Jeotgalibacillus aurantiacus: one gene and its partner. The protein of the gene in region 2 interacts with the protein of the main gene of each other region in a pairwise test. Links are inferred from orthologs where the notes say so. Each region holds a gene or a part of one and is shown on either strand. Other genes may lie near its edges. The genes, in order: yabA and dnaA.

What was found.
Region 1: the proteins of dnaA (region 2) and yabA interact in binary tests that used the Bacillus subtilis proteins (3 or more experiments, as listed by UniProt). The link is inferred for Jeotgalibacillus aurantiacus from one-to-one orthologs.

What each region holds. Positions count from the first base shown.
Region 1 is NZ_JACNMS010000010.1:5,988-11,415, reverse strand. The notes cover bases 1,534-4,220. They hold yabA (DNA replication initiation control protein YabA), read right to left. Parts: upstream 3,221-4,220; coding sequence 2,846-3,220; downstream 1,534-2,845. Other genes in these bases: holB (DNA polymerase III subunit delta'), read right to left, coding at 4,054-4,220; H7968_RS17465 (PSP1 domain-containing protein), read right to left, coding at 3,234-4,061; H7968_RS17475 (tRNA1(Val) (adenine(37)-N6)-methyltransferase), read right to left, coding at 2,004-2,747; H7968_RS17480 (GIY-YIG nuclease family protein), read right to left, coding at 1,721-2,020; rsmI (16S rRNA (cytidine(1402)-2'-O)-methyltransferase), read right to left, coding at 1,534-1,755. Also shown: H7968_RS17490 (AbrB/MazE/SpoVT family DNA-binding domain-containing protein), read left to right, coding at 247-528; more of rsmI, read right to left, coding at 871-1,533; more of holB, read right to left, coding at 4,221-5,058. UniProt on the Bacillus subtilis protein: Involved in control of chromosome replication initiation. Inhibits the cooperative binding of DnaA to the oriC region. Thus negatively regulating initiation of chromosome replication.
Region 2 is NZ_JACNMS010000001.1:979,108-991,635, reverse strand. What follows is about bases 9,666-12,512. They hold dnaA (chromosomal replication initiator protein DnaA), read right to left. Parts: upstream 11,839-12,512; coding sequence 10,492-11,838; downstream 9,666-10,491. Other genes in these bases: dnaN (DNA polymerase III subunit beta), read right to left, coding at 9,666-10,294. Outside these bases: H7968_RS04690 (sigmaY antisigma factor component), read right to left, coding at 1-88; H7968_RS04685 (YxlC family protein), read right to left, coding at 81-386; H7968_RS04680 (sigma-70 family RNA polymerase sigma factor), read right to left, coding at 364-861; H7968_RS04675 (HD-GYP domain-containing protein), read right to left, coding at 1,210-2,304; gyrA (DNA gyrase subunit A), read right to left, coding at 2,460-4,961; gyrB (DNA topoisomerase (ATP-hydrolyzing) subunit B), read right to left, coding at 5,128-7,068; extracellular matrix regulator RemB, read right to left, coding at 7,095-7,349; DNA replication/repair protein RecF, read right to left, coding at 7,355-8,482; S4 domain-containing protein YaaA, read right to left, coding at 8,497-8,718; more of dnaN, read right to left, coding at 9,158-9,665. UniProt on the Bacillus subtilis protein: Plays an essential role in the initiation and regulation of chromosomal replication. ATP-DnaA binds to the origin of replication (oriC) to initiate formation of the DNA replication initiation complex once per cell cycle.

The DNA of each region.
Region 1 (5,428 bases), on a different replicon or contig from region 2:
AAATCAAATCTTTTTTATTTACACTCCCATTAATTACATGATATAGTGATAAATGTAGAAGGAAATGTTTTCAAGTCTTCTAAAACCCTATCAGATCAGTGTTTTTCAATGTATAAAAAAATATGCTATTGGAAAGAAATATGTATTGACTGATATGGGAAGAGTTGGTATGATATAAAAACAGAGAGAAATTTGTCGAATAATGACGAAAAAAATAAAAAAACATTTTGAGAGGGGATTTTTAATATGAAATCAACTGGGATTGTACGTAAGGTAGACGAATTAGGCCGTGTGGTTATTCCAATCGAACTTCGCCGCACACTAGGTATCGCTGAGAAGGACGCTTTAGAAATTTATGTGGATGACGAAAAAATCATCCTTAAGAAATACAAGCCAAGCATGACTTGCCAGATCACTGGCGAGGTGTCTGATGACAACCTGAAGCTTGCTGGCGGTAAGCTGGTACTCAGCAAAGAAGGCGCTGAGATGCTAATCAAGGAAATCCAAAGCAACCTTCAAGGTGCTTAATCAATAAGTAACATTTGAGCTGTTCCGATGAGGAGCAGCTTTTTTTTGCGGCCTCGATGCGGGTTGTTAGGTAAATGCGGCCGGTCAAAACACGCGGAACAATACAAAACATTGTTGAAACGATACAATCTGACTGCTGAATCCGTACACTCTACCTGATGAGTATAACAATTCCAGTGCTTCAATAGCATTACAGAACAATAAATCTGTGAAACAGTACATTACATTCATTGAACAATACAATTAAATAGTGAATCGATACAAAATTTTCCGGTAACACAACAATTCCCACAACCTCCCCACTGCCACGCCAAAAAACAGCCCCCGAAAGAGCTGTTTTCTTTAATGATCAACATGATAATCCTGATACACATCGCGCTTTGGCAATCCGCGATCCTTTGCTGTTTCCTTAATGGCCGCTTTTGAGGTCATCGATTTCTCCTGCATATAATGCTCCACGTGCTCACTCAATGAAAGCTCTGACCACCAGACGCCTTCCTCCTGCTGCCATTCTTCTTTTGAGCCGCCTTCAATGACGAGGCAAAATTCTCCGCGAAGCTCCGTTTCACCGGCCCACGTCAGGCACTCTTCCACCGAACCGCGGATAAATTCCTCGAACCTTTTTGTCAGCTCACGTGAGATCACCATTTGCCTCTCCGGTCCCACCGCTTCTTTTAGTTCTTTCAGCGTATCCTTCAGACGGTGCGGTGATTCATATATAATGAAGGAAGCCGGCATTGTTGATAAGAAAACGAGCTCTTCCCGCTTCTCTTTTTTCTGTCTTGGGAGAAACCCGTAGTAGTAAAACGGCTGTGGAACGAGTCCCGAGGCGATCAGTGCTGTGACGGCCGCATTGGCTCCAGGCAGCGGTACGACATTAATGCCTTCAGCAAGACAAAGCTTCACAAGCTCATACCCCGGATCTGAAATACAAGGCGTGCCGGCATCGCTGACAAGCGCGACCTGCTTCCCTTCAAGCAGCTGCTGGATCAGCTTGCGCCCACTTTCTTCTTTATTATGTTCATGATAACTGACAAGCTTTGTCGAAATCTCAAAATGATTACACAGCTTCATCGTATTGCGTGTATCCTCTGCCGCAATGATGTCAGCTTCCTGTAAGATTCTGACCGCTCTGAATGTCATATCCTCGAGATTTCCAATCGGAGTCGGAACGAGATATAACCTTCCTGCGTCAGGTTGATGAAAGCTTTGTTGCGTTTGAAGCATGACATTCCCTCCTCTCTTCTAAATAACGGTCTTTTTGGCGACGTGTCTGTTTTTTAAACGCATATTCAGCCTGCATCGCTTCCCGTTTTGTCGAAAACATTTCATGATGAATCATTTCAACCGGCCTTCTCGTTCTCGTATATTTTGAGGCGGTCCCGGCATTATGCTGCTCGAGCCTGCGATCAAGATCAATGGTATAGCCGCCGTAGTAAGAACCATCCCGGCAATAAAGGACATAAAAATAATGGTCAGTCTCTCTTTCCATATAAAATCTCCTTCATGTCAGGTGTGTATTCATTATTTTCATCATACACATATAATGGAGGCAAAATTTTCACGTCTGCTTTTCCATCCTTTGCCGCCTCCACTAAAATCGTATTCGCTTCCCTTCCCTCTTTCGGGTAGACGAATTGAATCCGCTTTGGCTCCAGACGGTATTGACGCATCAATGTAATCAGATCTAACAAACGCCCTGGACGGTGAACAAACGCAGCCTTTCCTCCCTGCTTCAGCAATTCACTGCTGACACGCACGGTATCTTCAAGGGTACACATGATTTCATGACGGGCAATCGTCAGATGATCATTTTCATTCAGTTCTTCTTTTCCAGGCGTTAAAAAATACGGGGGATTACAGGTCACCACATCATGTTTCGCATGACCGAGCTGTGGCGTTACCACATTCAGATCCTCCTGAATCATCCGCAGACGGTCTGATAATTCATTGTAATTAAAGCTGCGCTGTGCCATATCAGCGAGCCGCTCCTGTATTTCGACCCCGGTAATCGTTCCTTTTGTCCGGCAGCTCAACAGTAACGGAATCACCCCATTGCCTGAGCAAAGGTCAATCAGGCTCCCTTTTTGAATCGGGACAGAGACGAATCGCGCGAGCAGCACCGCATCTAATGAAAAGGAGAAAACGGTTGGACTTTGAATAATTCTTAAGTTCTCTGCAAGCAGATAGTCCAGCCGCTCATCACCTATTAAGTTCATGCTTTTTTCTCCTCTCATGATCATGAAAAAAAGCCTGACATGACACAAGCCGGACAGCATCACCATCCGGACTGCGCAACGCCAGCCTTTTATGTTCGTTATTTTTTCGTTAAAAAGGACAGGCAAAACAGGCAATCTTCATCTTTACGCGGGCTTCCAAAATGAATGTTACAAATGTGAAAGCCTTCGTGATAAAGACGGGCAAGGTTGTCATATCCTTCTCCTATGTCTGTGCTCTGGCTGTCAGCTTCCGACGCTTTTCCTTTACCGCCACGTTTGTTGCCGGCGGCAGGCTCCTGTGAGTTCCCCAGCTGTTCCAGCCTTCTGCGCAGATGCTCATTTTCAATCTGCAGTGAATGATTCTCTTCCATCATATCAGCAAGATTGTGCTTTAATTCGCCAAGCTGCTGATACAATTGACCAATCTGCTGTTCCATATTGGCAACTGAATCAAAGAACTCCTTCTTATCCACGAACTCCACCTCATTACTCTGTGGCTTGAATTGATGCAACATCCTGATTCATAATTTCTTCAAGTGTGTACTCAAGCGTACGGTCCTGCTCCTTCATTTCAACCTGAAGAACGCGTTCAAGCATGTTCAGCCCGACGACTTTTCCTCTTCCCTCAGGTGTTTGAACAAAGGAACCAAGGTCCGGCATTTCCTCTTTTGCTGCTTCATATTCGTCATTCTCATATTTCAGACAGCACATCAGACGGCCGCACAGTCCGGAAATCTTCGCCGGATTCAACGACAGATTCTGGTCCTTTGCCATCTTGATCGATACCGGCTCAAAATCTCCGAGAAACGTTGAACAGCAAAGCATACGGCCACATGGACCAATTCCGCCAAGCATTTTCGCCTCATCGCGGACACCAATCTGCCGAAGCTCAATCCGGGTTCTGAACACAGATGCCAGATCCTTTACAAGGTTCCGGAAATCCACCCGGCCATCCGCGGTAAAATAGAAAATCACTTTATTGCGGTCAAATGTGTATTCCACATCCACGAGCTTCATATCTAAATCATGCTCACTGATTTTACTTGAGCAAACCTCATAAGCATGCATGGCTTCTTCTTTATTCTCCTGAACAGAAAGGCGGTCCTTCTGATCAGCAAGACGGACAATCTTTTTCAGTGGCAGGACCACATCATTCTTGTCCACTTCCTTGACATCAGTAACAATTTTACCGTATTCGACCCCGCGGACCGTCTCGACGATCACATAATCATCAACCGTTACGTTCAGCTGATTCGGGTCGAAATAATATATTTTACCCGCTTTGTTAAAGCGGACACCTACTACCTCATACAAGTGCAGATCCCCCCTGCAATTTAAGCATCAGCTGCTCCATAAGCAGCTGTGTATTCATATTCTGTTGCAATTGTCGTTTGGCCTCTAACAGGACAGCCAGCTGGTCGGATAATTGACGCGCTGACGTTTGGAGTGCATCTGTACGAAACGTATCAAGCCAGTCCGGATAAGACAGGTGGTCAAGCTTTTCCGTCTGGATATAGAGGAGGTCTTTATATATAAGAAGAAACAAATCGAGCGACTGATCAATTTGTGATTTCTCTTTAAAATGCGGCAGATAATCGCTTTGAACCCGTGTCATGGCTTCAAAGGGATCCGTCTTTTGCACTTCGTATAATTTTAACATGATTTTTCGGGCTTGTACAAACCACTCATCCGTACTCAGCTCAACCGCTTCCTCCACCTGATTCGTCAGTTTGGACAAGACGGAGGCCATCGTCGGATGAACGCCCTCTTCTACCAGCTTTTCCTTAAAGAAAACAGCAGTCAGCAGCTTAAACCCAACGTGCTGACACCTGGACAAAATCGTCGGAAGCATCTGATGCATCTGCTCAGTCAGTAAAATCGCAGTCGTGGACGGATGCGGCTCCTCAAGAAATTTCAGCAGGGAATTGGCGGCCTGAACCGTCATCTTATCCGCGCTGTTGACGATGTACGTTTTCCGTCTGGATTCCATCCCTGTTTTACTGAACTCCTCCTGAAGCAGCCGGATCTGTTCTTTTTTAATTGATAAGCCATCCGGCTCAATGACATGAACGTCCGGGTGATTTCCCTGCGCAATCCGGTGACACTGATCACATTCCATACACGGAACGCCTTCAATCGGCTGCCGGCAAAACAATCCCTTCGCTAAAAATAATGCCATTTCCTTTTTACCCGTGCCGCGCACACCTTCAAAAAGATAAGCATGCGCCACACGGTTTTTCTGCAGGCTGTTCATCAGCATTTTTGCAGCAAGCGGCTGCCGTTTTTGTAAATCTTCCCACGATTCAGCCATGTAAATCCCTCATTTTTACGTATATAAGTTAATCAGCAGACCCTTGATTTCGCCGATCTGATCAAGCACATCAATCGAATCCTTTTCACTCTTCATGACACTCTCCGTCAGGGCTGCCAGCTTTTCATCAATCGTTTCCACGAGTCGCAGCTTACGGCCTCACCGAATTCATTCCATGAATGGGACTGCTTTAAATTCATGCCATATTCAACGGTTTCCTTCACAAAACGCTTTACGAGCATTTTAAACTTGGCGAGATCCTTAAAATTACGTGAGCGTGCCAGGCGATCACCGGCTGCCGTCACATCCCCCATCAGCCTCGCAAGCTGATCTGTCTGGAGCTTCTGGTCCTGTTTCTGAACAAGATCAC
Region 2 (12,528 bases):
TTCTTGCATCCGTGAATAAATAAATACTCTGGGCAAGGACAATGAGGATCAGCAAAATGAGCAGCCGGATATCAGGTAGTTCATTCATGCTGTCTCACCCCATTTCTGCGGCGATAAATCATACCTGAGATGCCCGCAATGATAAAAAAGAGAAGCTGACCTACTGCATAAAGGACCGGATCGTTGATCAACACGAGTAGCGTGACGGTGACGAGACATAGCGCAATGAGAATGAACCAGATCAGCTCCTTGCGCTGACGCTTGCGTGTTTCTGCCATCATCATGTGGATCTCTGCCAAAGACGGAGGTGCTGCTGTCACCCGATCAAGGTCACGCAATCCCTCTTTCAATTTTTCTTCTATGTCATCGTGCCTGTTGTGTTTCATTGTCTCCCAGCTCCTTTCTCAGCTTAGTCATTGCGTGATGCATCCGGGATTTAACCGTACCGGTCGAAACCTGGCAGATCGTTGCGATTTCTTCATAGGAATAGCCGTAATAATAGCTCAAAACGACAGGAATCCGGTGGATATCCTTTAACGTTTTCAGCGCTTCTGCAATCTCAAGTCCCGGTCCCTCCCCAAGCTTCCATTCCAGCTGACGGCTGTTCAGGTACATGTGCTCCCGCTTTTTCCGGCGTTTTTTATCAATCCAGAGGTTCGTTGCGATCTGGATCATCCACGTTGTAAAGGCTGACTTCTTCGGATTGTACTGAGCGTAACGCTCGATACAGCGAATCATTGTATCCTGCGCGAGATCCTCGGCTTCAGCAGGATGAAGGGTCAGCTTGACTAAATAGGCATATAAAAACGAATAATGTTCATGCAGCAGCACGCTCAGCTGCTCTGGTGTCGTTCTCTTCATCCTGCCTCTCCTTTCTTTTTCTATGGCTTATACGATTCAGGTCACCCATTTGTTCAAATCATTTTAAAATTTTTTAAAAAAACTTTTTTTATCAAAAGAAAAGAGCTATCTCCGTTAGGAAATAACTCTGTTAAGAATGTCAGTTTTCATCAATCGTACCGGGGGCATCCGTAGACTCCTGCGGCAGAGAAGCGACAGGTGAGACAGCGTAGTGCGTAGCGCTAGCTGGCTCACCGCGCGGCCGCGGAAAGCGAAGGATGCCCCCGGTACGATGTGGTTTCATTTTGAGATAGATATGAAATATAATGTCATGCCTTTTTTAAACACTATGAAAAAAGCGATTTCATTCTAGGAAATAACTCTTTCAATAAACAGTTTGCGGTTCGTTGACAGGTCAATGACTTCTTCTGTTGTTGTCAAGCGGACCATTGGGCGGAGGAGTTCGTCCGGTTTTGTGAAGATCACTTCAGCGACCTGTTCGTTGGACAGTTCGACCTTTGTCCCGGTGGACAGGTTGCCGATCATTTCCTGAAGTGTTTTTAACAGGATAATGTCAAATTTGCCAAATTCGTCATGCATGATTGTTTCCAGCGCTTTAAATGGTGATTGTTTGGCGCGGTACAGCCGTTCAGACGTCATGGCATGATACACGTCAGCAAGAGCGATCATCTGAGCCGGCAGGTTAATCTCTGACCGTTTACTTCCTCTCGGATAGCCGCTGCCATCCAGTCGTTCATGGTGCTGATAGATGGCCTGTTTCATTTCATTTTTCAAAAGAGGTGTGTCCATGACATATTGATAGCTGTAAATCGGATGCTTACGAATCTCAATTGCTTCCTCCTGTGTGAGTGGCCCTGTTTTCTTTAAAATCGACAGGGGCATTTTCGCCATTCCTGTATCGGCTATAATTCCGGCCAGAGCAGTCTGGATACAGGCTCCTTTGTCGTAGCCGTATTTCTCAGCCACTAAGTAACTGATCAGCGCTGTTGAAACAGCATGGTGAGCCATATAATCCTTTGGCTGGGACCAGCGTGGGAGATAATAAATAATATCCCGGTCAGACGATACTACTTTTAAAAGCGGTGTCAGTTTATTTTTCAGGTCAACTACATCCACTTTACTTCCGGATTGCCAACCATTGAAGGCAGCATTGAAGAACTTAACAAAATCCATATAAAGCTTTTTGAAGGAATAATTTTCAACCTCATCATAAGCACCGGCTTCATGAAATACTTCTTCGTCTTTGATTGGTTCTGCATCGATCATTTCTCCATCGGCTGTTTTAGACAAAATCGCAAGCTGGCGAATGTTAAATGCCCTCAGCACTTCAATATGTATAGGGTCAATTTCTGTTCCTTTCTTGATGATCGGATTTGCCGTCAGCCCCATTACATCCTCAGCAGCAATACACCCTATCTTCAGTTCTTCAACATGTACCTTCATCCTCGCACCTCGGCTAGTTCTTTTTATTCATTTTATCACATCGTAAAAGGAAAGCAGAAAGTTATTTTTCCTGTTTTTTCAGAATTTTTCAGATGGAAACAAAAAAAGAGACCGCGCCAATGAACAGCGTGATCTCTTTTTTACACAGTATTGCTTTATTCTGTTTCTTCTGACGGAGCCGCTGCTTCTAATCCTTCTGCAGCCTCTTCATCGATCTCATCTGTTTCTTCTTCTTTTTCAATACGTGTCACCGTAGCCACGTATTCCTCATCACCAAGACGGATCAGCTTCACACCCTGCGTGCTTCTGCCCGTCTGGGAAATCCCGCCGACATCCATTCGGATCAGCACGCCTTGCGCAGTGATGACCATGATGTCTTCGTTACCGGATACGGCGTTTACAGAGACAAGACGTCCGTTTTTCTCGGTAATGTTACATGTTTTAATTCCTTTACCGCCTCTTGATTGAACGCGGTATTCTGCTTCAGGCGTCCGTTTACCATAGCCGTTTTCCGTTACGACCAGGATATCGTTGTCTTTTTCAAGTACTTCCATGCCAACGACTTCATCGTCTGCATTCAGACGGATTCCTCTTACCCCGGCAGCTGTACGTCCCATTGAGCGGACGTCGGTTTCAGGGAAACGGATCAGGAGACCGTTTTTCGTTCCGATGATCATTTCCTGACTGCCGTCTGTAAATTTCACCGAAATGAGCTCGTCATCCTCACGCAGGTTGATCGCAATCAGCCCGTTTGTACGGATGTTGGCGAAATCGGTTGCCTGTGTACGTTTCGCCAGACCTTTACGCGTCGTAAAGAAGAAGTAAGAGTCCTCTTTGAATTCCTCTACACGGATCATCGCGTTCACGACTTCGTCTTTATCTATTTCAAGAAGGTTGATAATTGGAAGACCTTTCGCCGTCCGGCTGTACTCAGGAATTTCATAACCTTTTGTACGGTATACTTTCCCTTTATTCGTAAAGAATAGGATCGTATCATGCGTAGAGGTCGTCAGCAGGTGCTCAACGAAATCATTTTCGTTCGTACCCATCCCCTGAATCCCCCGGCCACCGCGTTTTTGAGAACGGTAGGTAGAAGCCGGCAGACGTTTGATATAACCGTTATGCGTAAGCGTCACAATCAGGTTTTCACGCGGGATCAGGTCTTCATCCTCGATCATTTCCGCTCCGCCTGTTGTGATCTCTGTACGGCGCTTATCGTTAAAACGTTCTTTTAATTCAAGCAGCTCTTCACGGATGATTTCCACCACGCGTGCTTCACTTGCAAGAATTTCTTTCAGGTCTTTAATTAACGCAACGAGTGACTGATATTCTTCTTCAATCTTGTCGCGCTCAAGTCCTGTCAGACGCTGAAGACGCATATCAAGAATCGCCTGTGCCTGCTTTTCAGACAGACTGAACTGCTCCATCAACCCTTCACGCGCAAGGTCCGCTGTTTCAGAACCACGGATTAAGGCAATAATTTCATCAATATGATCAAGCGCAATGCGCAGACCTTCTAGAATATGTGCACGTGCTTCCGCTTTACGGAGTTCAAATTCCGTTCTGCGTCGGATCACGACTTTTTGGTGCTCTAAATAATGGTGAAGCGCTTCTTTCAGGTTCAGTACCTTCGGCTGACCGTCTACAAGCGCCAGCATATTAATACCGAAGCTCGTCTGAAGAGCGGTCTGCTTGTATAAATTATTTAACAGGACGTTGGCATTTGCATCACGTCGAACTTCAATGACGATTCGCATACCGTTACGGTCAGATTCATCACGAAGATCCGTAATGCCATCAATCTTCTTATCACGCACAAGCTCAGCAATTTTCTCAATCAGCTTCGCTTTATTAACCTGATAAGGAATTTCATGAACGAGAATCGTTTCCCGTCCATTGGCTTTCTGTTCGATTTCAACCTTCGCACGCTGAACAACGGATCCTCTACCCGTTTCATAGGCGCGGCGAATCCCGCTGCGGCCTAAAATTAGAGCCCCAGTTGGGAAATCCGGTCCCGGAATATGCTCCATCAGTTCAGCAATCGTAATCTCAGGATGCTCACTGAAAGCAAGCAGGCCGTCAATGACTTCCCCGAGCTGGTGTGGAGGAATATTTGTCGCCATTCCAACTGCGATTCCGCTTGAGCCATTTACAAGCAGGTTCGGGAAACGGGAAGGCAGAACGATCGGCTCACGTTCAGAACCGTCATAGTTATCACGATAGTCAATCGTATCTTTATTAATATCGCGTAGAAGCTCCATCGATATTTTGGACATTCTCGCTTCCGTATAACGCATCGCGGCAGCGGCATCTCCATCGACAGATCCAAAGTTTCCATGTCCCTCTACAAGCATATAGCGATAGCTGAAATCCTGCGCCATACGGACCATCGTGTCATACACGGCTGAGTCTCCGTGAGGGTGGTACTTACCGATTACTTCCCCGACGATACGGGCAGACTTTTTGAATGCTTTATCAGACGTCATCCCAAGGTCATTCATCGCATACAGGATACGACGGTGAACCGGCTTCAGACCGTCTCTTACATCAGGAAGCGCACGGGATACGATAACACTCATCGCATAGTCCATGAACGACGTACGCATTTCCTGGCTAATATTGATCTCATGAACATTCGAACTAGGCGTCTCGGCCATAACAACAAAAACCTCCTTATAAGAGAAAAGCCCGGTTAATCAACGGCTTTGCATCATTCAGACAGATCCTCCGCTGATTACGATCATGCCGGCTGATCTGCTGTTTTTTCTTTAAAACAGTAAGAAGGGATAGAACAGATGCCTATCCCTCTCTTCTATCCACCTGTTACACGTCCAGGTTTTTCACGTAGGCAGCATTGTCCTCGATAAACTGACGGCGCGGCTCTACTTTATCCCCCATCAGAATCTCAAACGTTTCATCCGCTTCAATCGCATCTTCCATCGTGACTTGTAAAAGCGTACGTGATTCCGGATTCATCGTTGTTTCCCATAGCTGCTCCGGATTCATCTCACCAAGACCCTTATAACGCTGAAGTCCCGGTTTTGGTGCCGCTGGGATTTCTTCAAGAATCTTATTCAGTTCGCGGTCTGTATACGCATAGCGGATTGTTTTCCCCTGCGTAATTTTATATAACGGCGGCTGTGCAATATAAATATAACCTGCCTCAATAATTTGTCTCATATAACGGTACAGGAATGTTAATAGGAGCGTACGAATGTGCGCACCGTCTACATCGGCATCCGTCATGATGACAATTTTATGGTAACGGGCTTTTGAAATATCGAACTCTTCCCCGATGCCTGTGCCAAGCGCTGTGATGATCGCACGAATTTCATTATTCGACAGAATCTTATCAAGACGTGCTTTCTCAACGTTAATGATCTTTCCACGCAGCGGCAGGATCGCCTGGAAATGACGGTCACGGCCCTGCTTGGCTGATCCGCCGGCCGAGTCACCCTCAACGACATACAGCTCGCTGATCTTAGGATCCCGTGAAGAACAGTCAGCGAGTTTCCCCGGAAGACTTGATACTTCAAGCGCACTCTTTCTGCGTGTTAACTCACGTGCTTTTTTCGCTGCAAGACGCGCACGCGCCGCCATGGAACCCTTGTCCACGATCTGGCGGGCAACAGTCGGGTTTTCCATCATAAATTTATCGAAATGCTCCGAAAAGAGCTGATCTGTAATCGTTCTTGCTTCAGAGTTGCCGAGCTTTGTTTTTGTCTGTCCTTCAAACTGCGGATCCGGATGCTTAATCGAAATAATCGCGGTTAAGCCTTCACGCACGTCTTCACCGGACAGATTGCCATCGGCGTCTTTTAATAAATTATTGCGGGCTGCATAACTGTTAATCACGCGGGTAAGCGCAGTCTTAAAGCCTGATTCATGCGTTCCACCCTCATACGTGTTAATGTTATTGGCAAATGAATAAATATTGCTTGAAAACCCCTGATTGTACTGCATGGAAATTTCAATAGAGATGCCGTCTTTTTCACCTTCGATAAAGACCGGCTCTTCATGAATAACTTCCTTCGTGCGGTTCAAGTGCTCAACATAAGACTTAATTCCGCCTTCATAGTGGTAATGCTTTTTAATATTATTTCCTTCTTCATCCTGCGCGCGCTGATCCTCAATTTCAAGAGCCAGACCGCGGTTAAGAAAGGCAAGCTCACGCACACGGTTTGCAAGCGTGTCAAAGTCGTATTCCGTCGTTTCAGTGAAAATTTCAGGATCCGCTTTAAAGCGTGTAACCGTTCCAGTGTGGTCCGTTTCTCCGACAATCTTCAAATCGAACTGCGGCACACCTTTTTTATATGTCTGGGTATAGATGTTGCCATCACGGTGAACAAATACTTCAAGCTGCTCTGAAAGGGCGTTAACAACTGAAGCCCCTACTCCGTGCAGTCCGCCGGATACTTTATATCCGCCGCCGCCGAACTTACCGCCGGCGTGAAGCACAGTCATAATGACCTCAACAGCAGGACGTCCCATCTTTTCGTGTGTACCAACCGGAATTCCCCGGCCGTTATCTTCTACTTCGATCCAATTATCTTCTGTGATTCTGATTTTGATTGTGTCACAGTGGCCCGCAAGCGCCTCGTCAATACTGTTATCAACGATTTCCCATACGAGATGGTGAAGTCCTCTTGAGGAAGTCGAGCCGATATACATTCCCGGACGCTTCCGGACGGCTTCGAGACCTTCAAGAACCTGTATCTGATTTTCATCGTAGGCTTGCTGGATTTGTGTATCTTCAGTTGCCACGCGATTTCACCTGCACTTTCTATTACTTAGGACCGGTTATACGGTCTGCTCATTTTTTCCGCTCTTTTTTTAAGGGTTGCTGATGACAATGGCGATAAATAAACCTTGAAATCAGTAATAACAATGGCTTTACAGGCAGACTGACAGAGATCAACGATACCGTTTTCGTTGTCTTTCATAAACTGCTCCATAATGAGCGAACCCTCTGCCGCCTGTACATCCATTATCGCCACGATGTCATTCATTCTTACCATTGCGTCTTCCCCAATATGCACATACACCTGGGTCAGCCCCCTTTTGATTTCTTTACAATGCTGCCCTGCTCAACAATAAATGTAGTGGCCTCGTTCAGGGTCTCATGATCAATCCCTTCGACACTCGTTGTCGTGACAAAGGTCTGGACCTTGCCCTGAATCGTATTTAAAAGATGTGACTGACGGTAATCGTCAAGCTCAGACAGCACATCATCAAGCAAAAGAATCGGATATTCACCGATTTCCGAATGGATCAGCTCTATTTCAGCAAGCTTAATGGAGAGCGCCGTCGTTCTTTGCTGACCCTGTGAGCCAAACGTCTGAACATCGTGACCATTTACAAGAAACTGTAAATCATCCCGGTGCGGACCGACTAAGGTGACTCCCCGCTCAATCTCGCGCTTTCGCAATCCTTCAAACTTTTCCCTGAACGCATCTTCAACCTCTTGATGGGAGACGCCTGAATCAACAGGAATCGAAGGCTTGTACACCACTTCAAGTGTTTCAAGTCCTCTTGAAATCCCTTTATGGATCGGTTCAGCCCATTCCTGCAAAAGCTTCAAATAATGAAAGCGGCGCACCACAATTTTAGCAGCCATCTCAATAAACTGATCCGTCAGCACATCAAGCATCGTCTGATCCTTTTGGCGCTGCGTCTGAAGCTGCTTTAAATAATGGTTTCGCTGCTGGAGAATCTTCTGGTAAAGACTGCTGTCGTGCAGATAGACCGCTGAAACCTGTCCAATCTCCATATCAATAAAACGACGCCTTACTTGAGGGCTCCCCTTCACGAGGTGGAGATCTTCGGGCGCAAACATCACAACATTCATATGGCCGACATAGCGGCTGAGTTTTGATTGTTCAAGGTGATTGACTTTTGCTTTCTTCCCTTTTTTTGAAATGATCAGTTCCAGGGGAAGAGCACCGTGCTGCTTCATCACTCTACCTTTTATTTTAGCATATTCCTCATCCCATTGTATTAAATCTTTGTCATTTGACGTTCTATGGGATTTTGCCATCGCCAGGACAAAAATGGACTCCATGACGTTTGTCTTGCCCTGAGCGTTCTCTCCGAGGATCACATTGACATTATTATCAAAGGTCAGGGTCATTTTTTCGTAATTTCGATAATGCGAAAGCTCGAGCTCCTCAATGTGCATGCATGAACATCCTTCTACCCTTCCGACTTCACCGTATAAGTGCCGACTTCCGGAATATATATTTCATCGCCATCGCGCAGCTTACGTCCTCTGCGCTGGTCCTGTTCCTTGTTAATAAAAATTTCATGCTCACTTAAAAACCATTTGGCCATCCCGCCACTCTGGATAATGTTCGCAAGCTTTAAAAATTGACCGAGGGTAATATATTCGGTCTGGATCGTGATTTTTTCACTCATGTCCGTTCACTTCTTTCTTATTGACTTATCCTTTTATTTTACCTTAACGGGTACGCGAAAACAAAGAAAACATGGAGTTGTAATGATTGTAAAGGATGGGGGTGGCGTCGAATTTTGGGAGGCGGTTGATTTTTTTAGAAATGTACTGTTTGGGTGAGTGATTGACTCGATTCAGAAAATAATTGTATCGTTTCAACATTTTTTCGTACTGTTTCAGCATTTTATTGTATCGTTTGCTGCAGATAGCAGGTGAATTGTTCTGTTTGGTCTGTTAATTGTATCACTACGGCGATAGATTTGTATCGTTCCACTCAGGAATTGTAACGTTCCCCAAAATGAAAAATCCTCTTCCCCATCCGGCCTTCACTAAAACAAAAAACTGAAACACATCCCGCCAAATTGAGCGGCTGTGTTTCAGTCTTTCAATGAATCACTGACATTAGTACGTACGAACAGGTGTGATCAGCTGAAGAATGCTGTCATCTGCTGTCGGGCGAAGAACGAATGGTCTCATCGCACCGGTAAACTGGATATTCGTTTCTGTACCTTCAAGCACCTTTAACGCATCCATCATGTATTTCGCACTGAATGAAATCGTCAGCGCTTCACCAGTTGTTTCATCACTCTGGATTTCCTCAACAACCTTCCCGATTTCAGGAGTGTTAGATGAAATCTGAACATTACCGTCTTCACTGATCAACAGCTTCACGACATTGTTGCGTTCTTCACGTGCTAACAAGGAAGCACGGTCGATCGCCTGTAAAAATTCTTTTCCGCCAACAGTCATCGACGTTTTGCTTTCAGACGGAACGAGTCTTGACGTATCAGGATAATTTCCTTCAAGCAGTCTTGAAAAGAACAGTACGTGCTTGGAGCGGAACAGCACCTGGTTCTCTGTCATGACGATTTCTGTTTCATCTGCTGTATCTTCAAGAATTTTGTTCAGTTCATTTAGACTTTTACCCGGAATAACGGCTTTGTATGGCTCGCCGTTTCCTCCGCTGACCGGTGCTTTACGCATGGCCAGACGATGGGAATCTGTTGCAACACAGTTTAAAGTACCGTCTTCCACCGTCCAGTTTACACCTGTCAAGATAGGGCGTGTTTCTGAGGTGGACACTGCGAACACCGTCTGACGAATAATCGTTTTTAAAAGGTTTGTCGGGATTTTCAGTACGCTGTCTTCCTCAATTTCCGGAAGATGCGGATATTCTCTTACATCCTGGCCGTTTAAGTTGAATTCCGATTTTCCTGAGCGGATCACGGTTTGCAGGTGTGAGTGGACTTCAATTTCCACTGTATCAAGCGGCAGCTTTTTCACGATGCTTTCAAAAAATCTGGCCTGAAGGACAATGCCCCCTGTTTCTTCAACATGAACGATTTCCTTACCATCTTCTTCTTTTGGAATAAACGATTCAATCGAAATATCTGAATCACTTCCAGTCAGTGTAATTCCTTCCTCGTGAGCTGTAATTTTAATTCCGCTCAAAATCGGAATCGCTGTTCTGGATGAGACCGCTTTGATGACATCATTAACGCCATCAACAAGACGATCACGCTGAATCTGAAATTTCATGTAAGATATCCTCCAACTCTTCGCAAGTTTGCTGCGAGTTATATAATAAATATTTTTAAATAAACTTAGTAATAATAGTAGGGGCTGTGGATATGTGGATATGTCTGTTAATGACTGACATGACGTGTTATCCGCATGTGAATAGAATGTGGTCGAACGTGCACGGATTTTGTCACTTATACACAGCGGTTATTTCCCTACTTTTGCAGTTCGGCTTTAATATCCTTCAATTCCTGCTTTAAAGATTCGTCTGTTGCGAGCAGTTTTGAAATTTTTTCGTGGGCATGTATAACCGTTGTATGATCACGCCCTCCGAATTCTTCCCCGATCTTCGGTAAAGAGAAGTCTGTCATCTCACGCGACAGATACATCGCGATCTGCCTTGGAAATGCGACGGTTTTTGTCCGTTTTTTCGCTTTGAAATCCTCAAGCTTTACGCTGAAATGCTCTCCCACGGTTTTTTGAATGTCCATGATCGTAATCACTTTCGGCTTGGAGCTTGGCATAATATCCTTCAGTGCTTCAGCTGCCAGGTCTGCATTAATGTCCTTGCTGACTAATGAAGAATAAGCCACAACGCGAATCAGCGCCCCTTCAAGCTCACGGATATTGGAGTCAATCTGGTTGGCGATATACAGCATCGCTTCATTTGGAATATCAAGTCCCTCTGCCTTCGCCTTTTTGCGGAGAATGGCGATTCTTGTTTCAAGATCAGGCGGTGTGATGTCCGTGATCAGCCCCCACTCAAAACGTGAACGCAGACGGTCCTCCAGTGTCGGAATCTCTTTAGGCGGCCGGTCGCTTGAGATTACGATCTGTTTACTTTCTTCATGTAAAGTATTAAAAGTATGGAAAAATTCCTCTTGCGTCTGTTCTTTCCCGGCTAAAAATTGAATATCATCAATTAACAGCACATCTACGTTCCGGTACTTATTGCGGAAATCAACCGCTTTGTTATCACGGATTGAATTAATAAATTCATTGGTGAATTTCTCAGAAGATAAGTAAACAACCTTAGCAGATGCGTTATGTTCAAGCACATAATGGCCGATCGCATGCATTAAGTGCGTTTTGCCAAGTCCTACTCCCCCGTAAATAAATAACGGGTTATAAGCTTTTGCCGGTGCTTCCGCTACAGCAAGTGAAGCAGCGTGCGCGAAGCGATTACCGGATCCGATGACAAAGGTGTCAAAGGTGTACTTCGGATTCAGCATGCTCTTAGACCATTCCTGCTGGTCATCGTCAACGACGGGCTTTCTTGGGGGTGCAGCCAAAGCGAAATCATCTTCGTCCTGATTTTGAGGAATAATGAACTTGATCGTCAGCTCTTCCCCGGTTATTTCCTTTATGACACCGACAATTAATTGCGTGTAGTTCCCTTCAAGCCAGTCCCGGGCGAATTCATTAGGCGCTGTGACGGTTAAAACGTTCCGTTTAAGAGAAAAAGCTTTTGTTGACTTAAGCCAGGTTTCAAAGCTCGGTTTACTGATCTTTTTCTCCATATCCTGCAGTGCCCGGTTCCATAAATCCGTGATATTTTCCAAACTGAATGCCCCCTCCTTTTCTATAATATTTTTCGAGAAAAACATTCCCGTTTCATAAGATTTATATATATACATTTTTCTGAATAGCCGAAAATGGTGGATTCGAGGGTTATCGACACCATTCAATGGTTGTGGACAACTTTTTCCATGCATGTGAAATAGTTTATCCACAGACTATCCACATCTGTGGATAATGTTTTTCGATAGAATAAGTTATTCAGAGTGAAAACACAACTATAATATCAGATAATGCTTGTTGGTGCAATGGTTCGTATTGTTTATCCACAACCCTTTAGATAAGTGGATTTTATTTGTCCACAGACTGTTTGTCTGTGAAAAACGTGTCGATAAGCGTTGTGGATAATTTTTTTGTGAGGATTTTTGAGGAAATGAGTTATTCACAGGTTGAGAGATTTGGAGAAGGATTATTTTTGGGGTGTGGGTTATGCATTGGTTTTTTGGTTGAGTGAATGATTCGTGAGATGTTTTTGCTGAGTGGTTGAAGATTGTTTTTGGTGAGCGGGTTTGTTGGAGGAAGCGGAGTGGTTTTGCCGAGGCTGTGAACATCTGATCTGCTTGCGCGGATCAGATGTTCACAACCTCGGCGGGGGTGGCGCATTGAAATAGCGTGTGAGGAATCGATGTGGAAGAGAATTGTTTCGTTTATTGTTTATATAAGGAAGTGTGTGA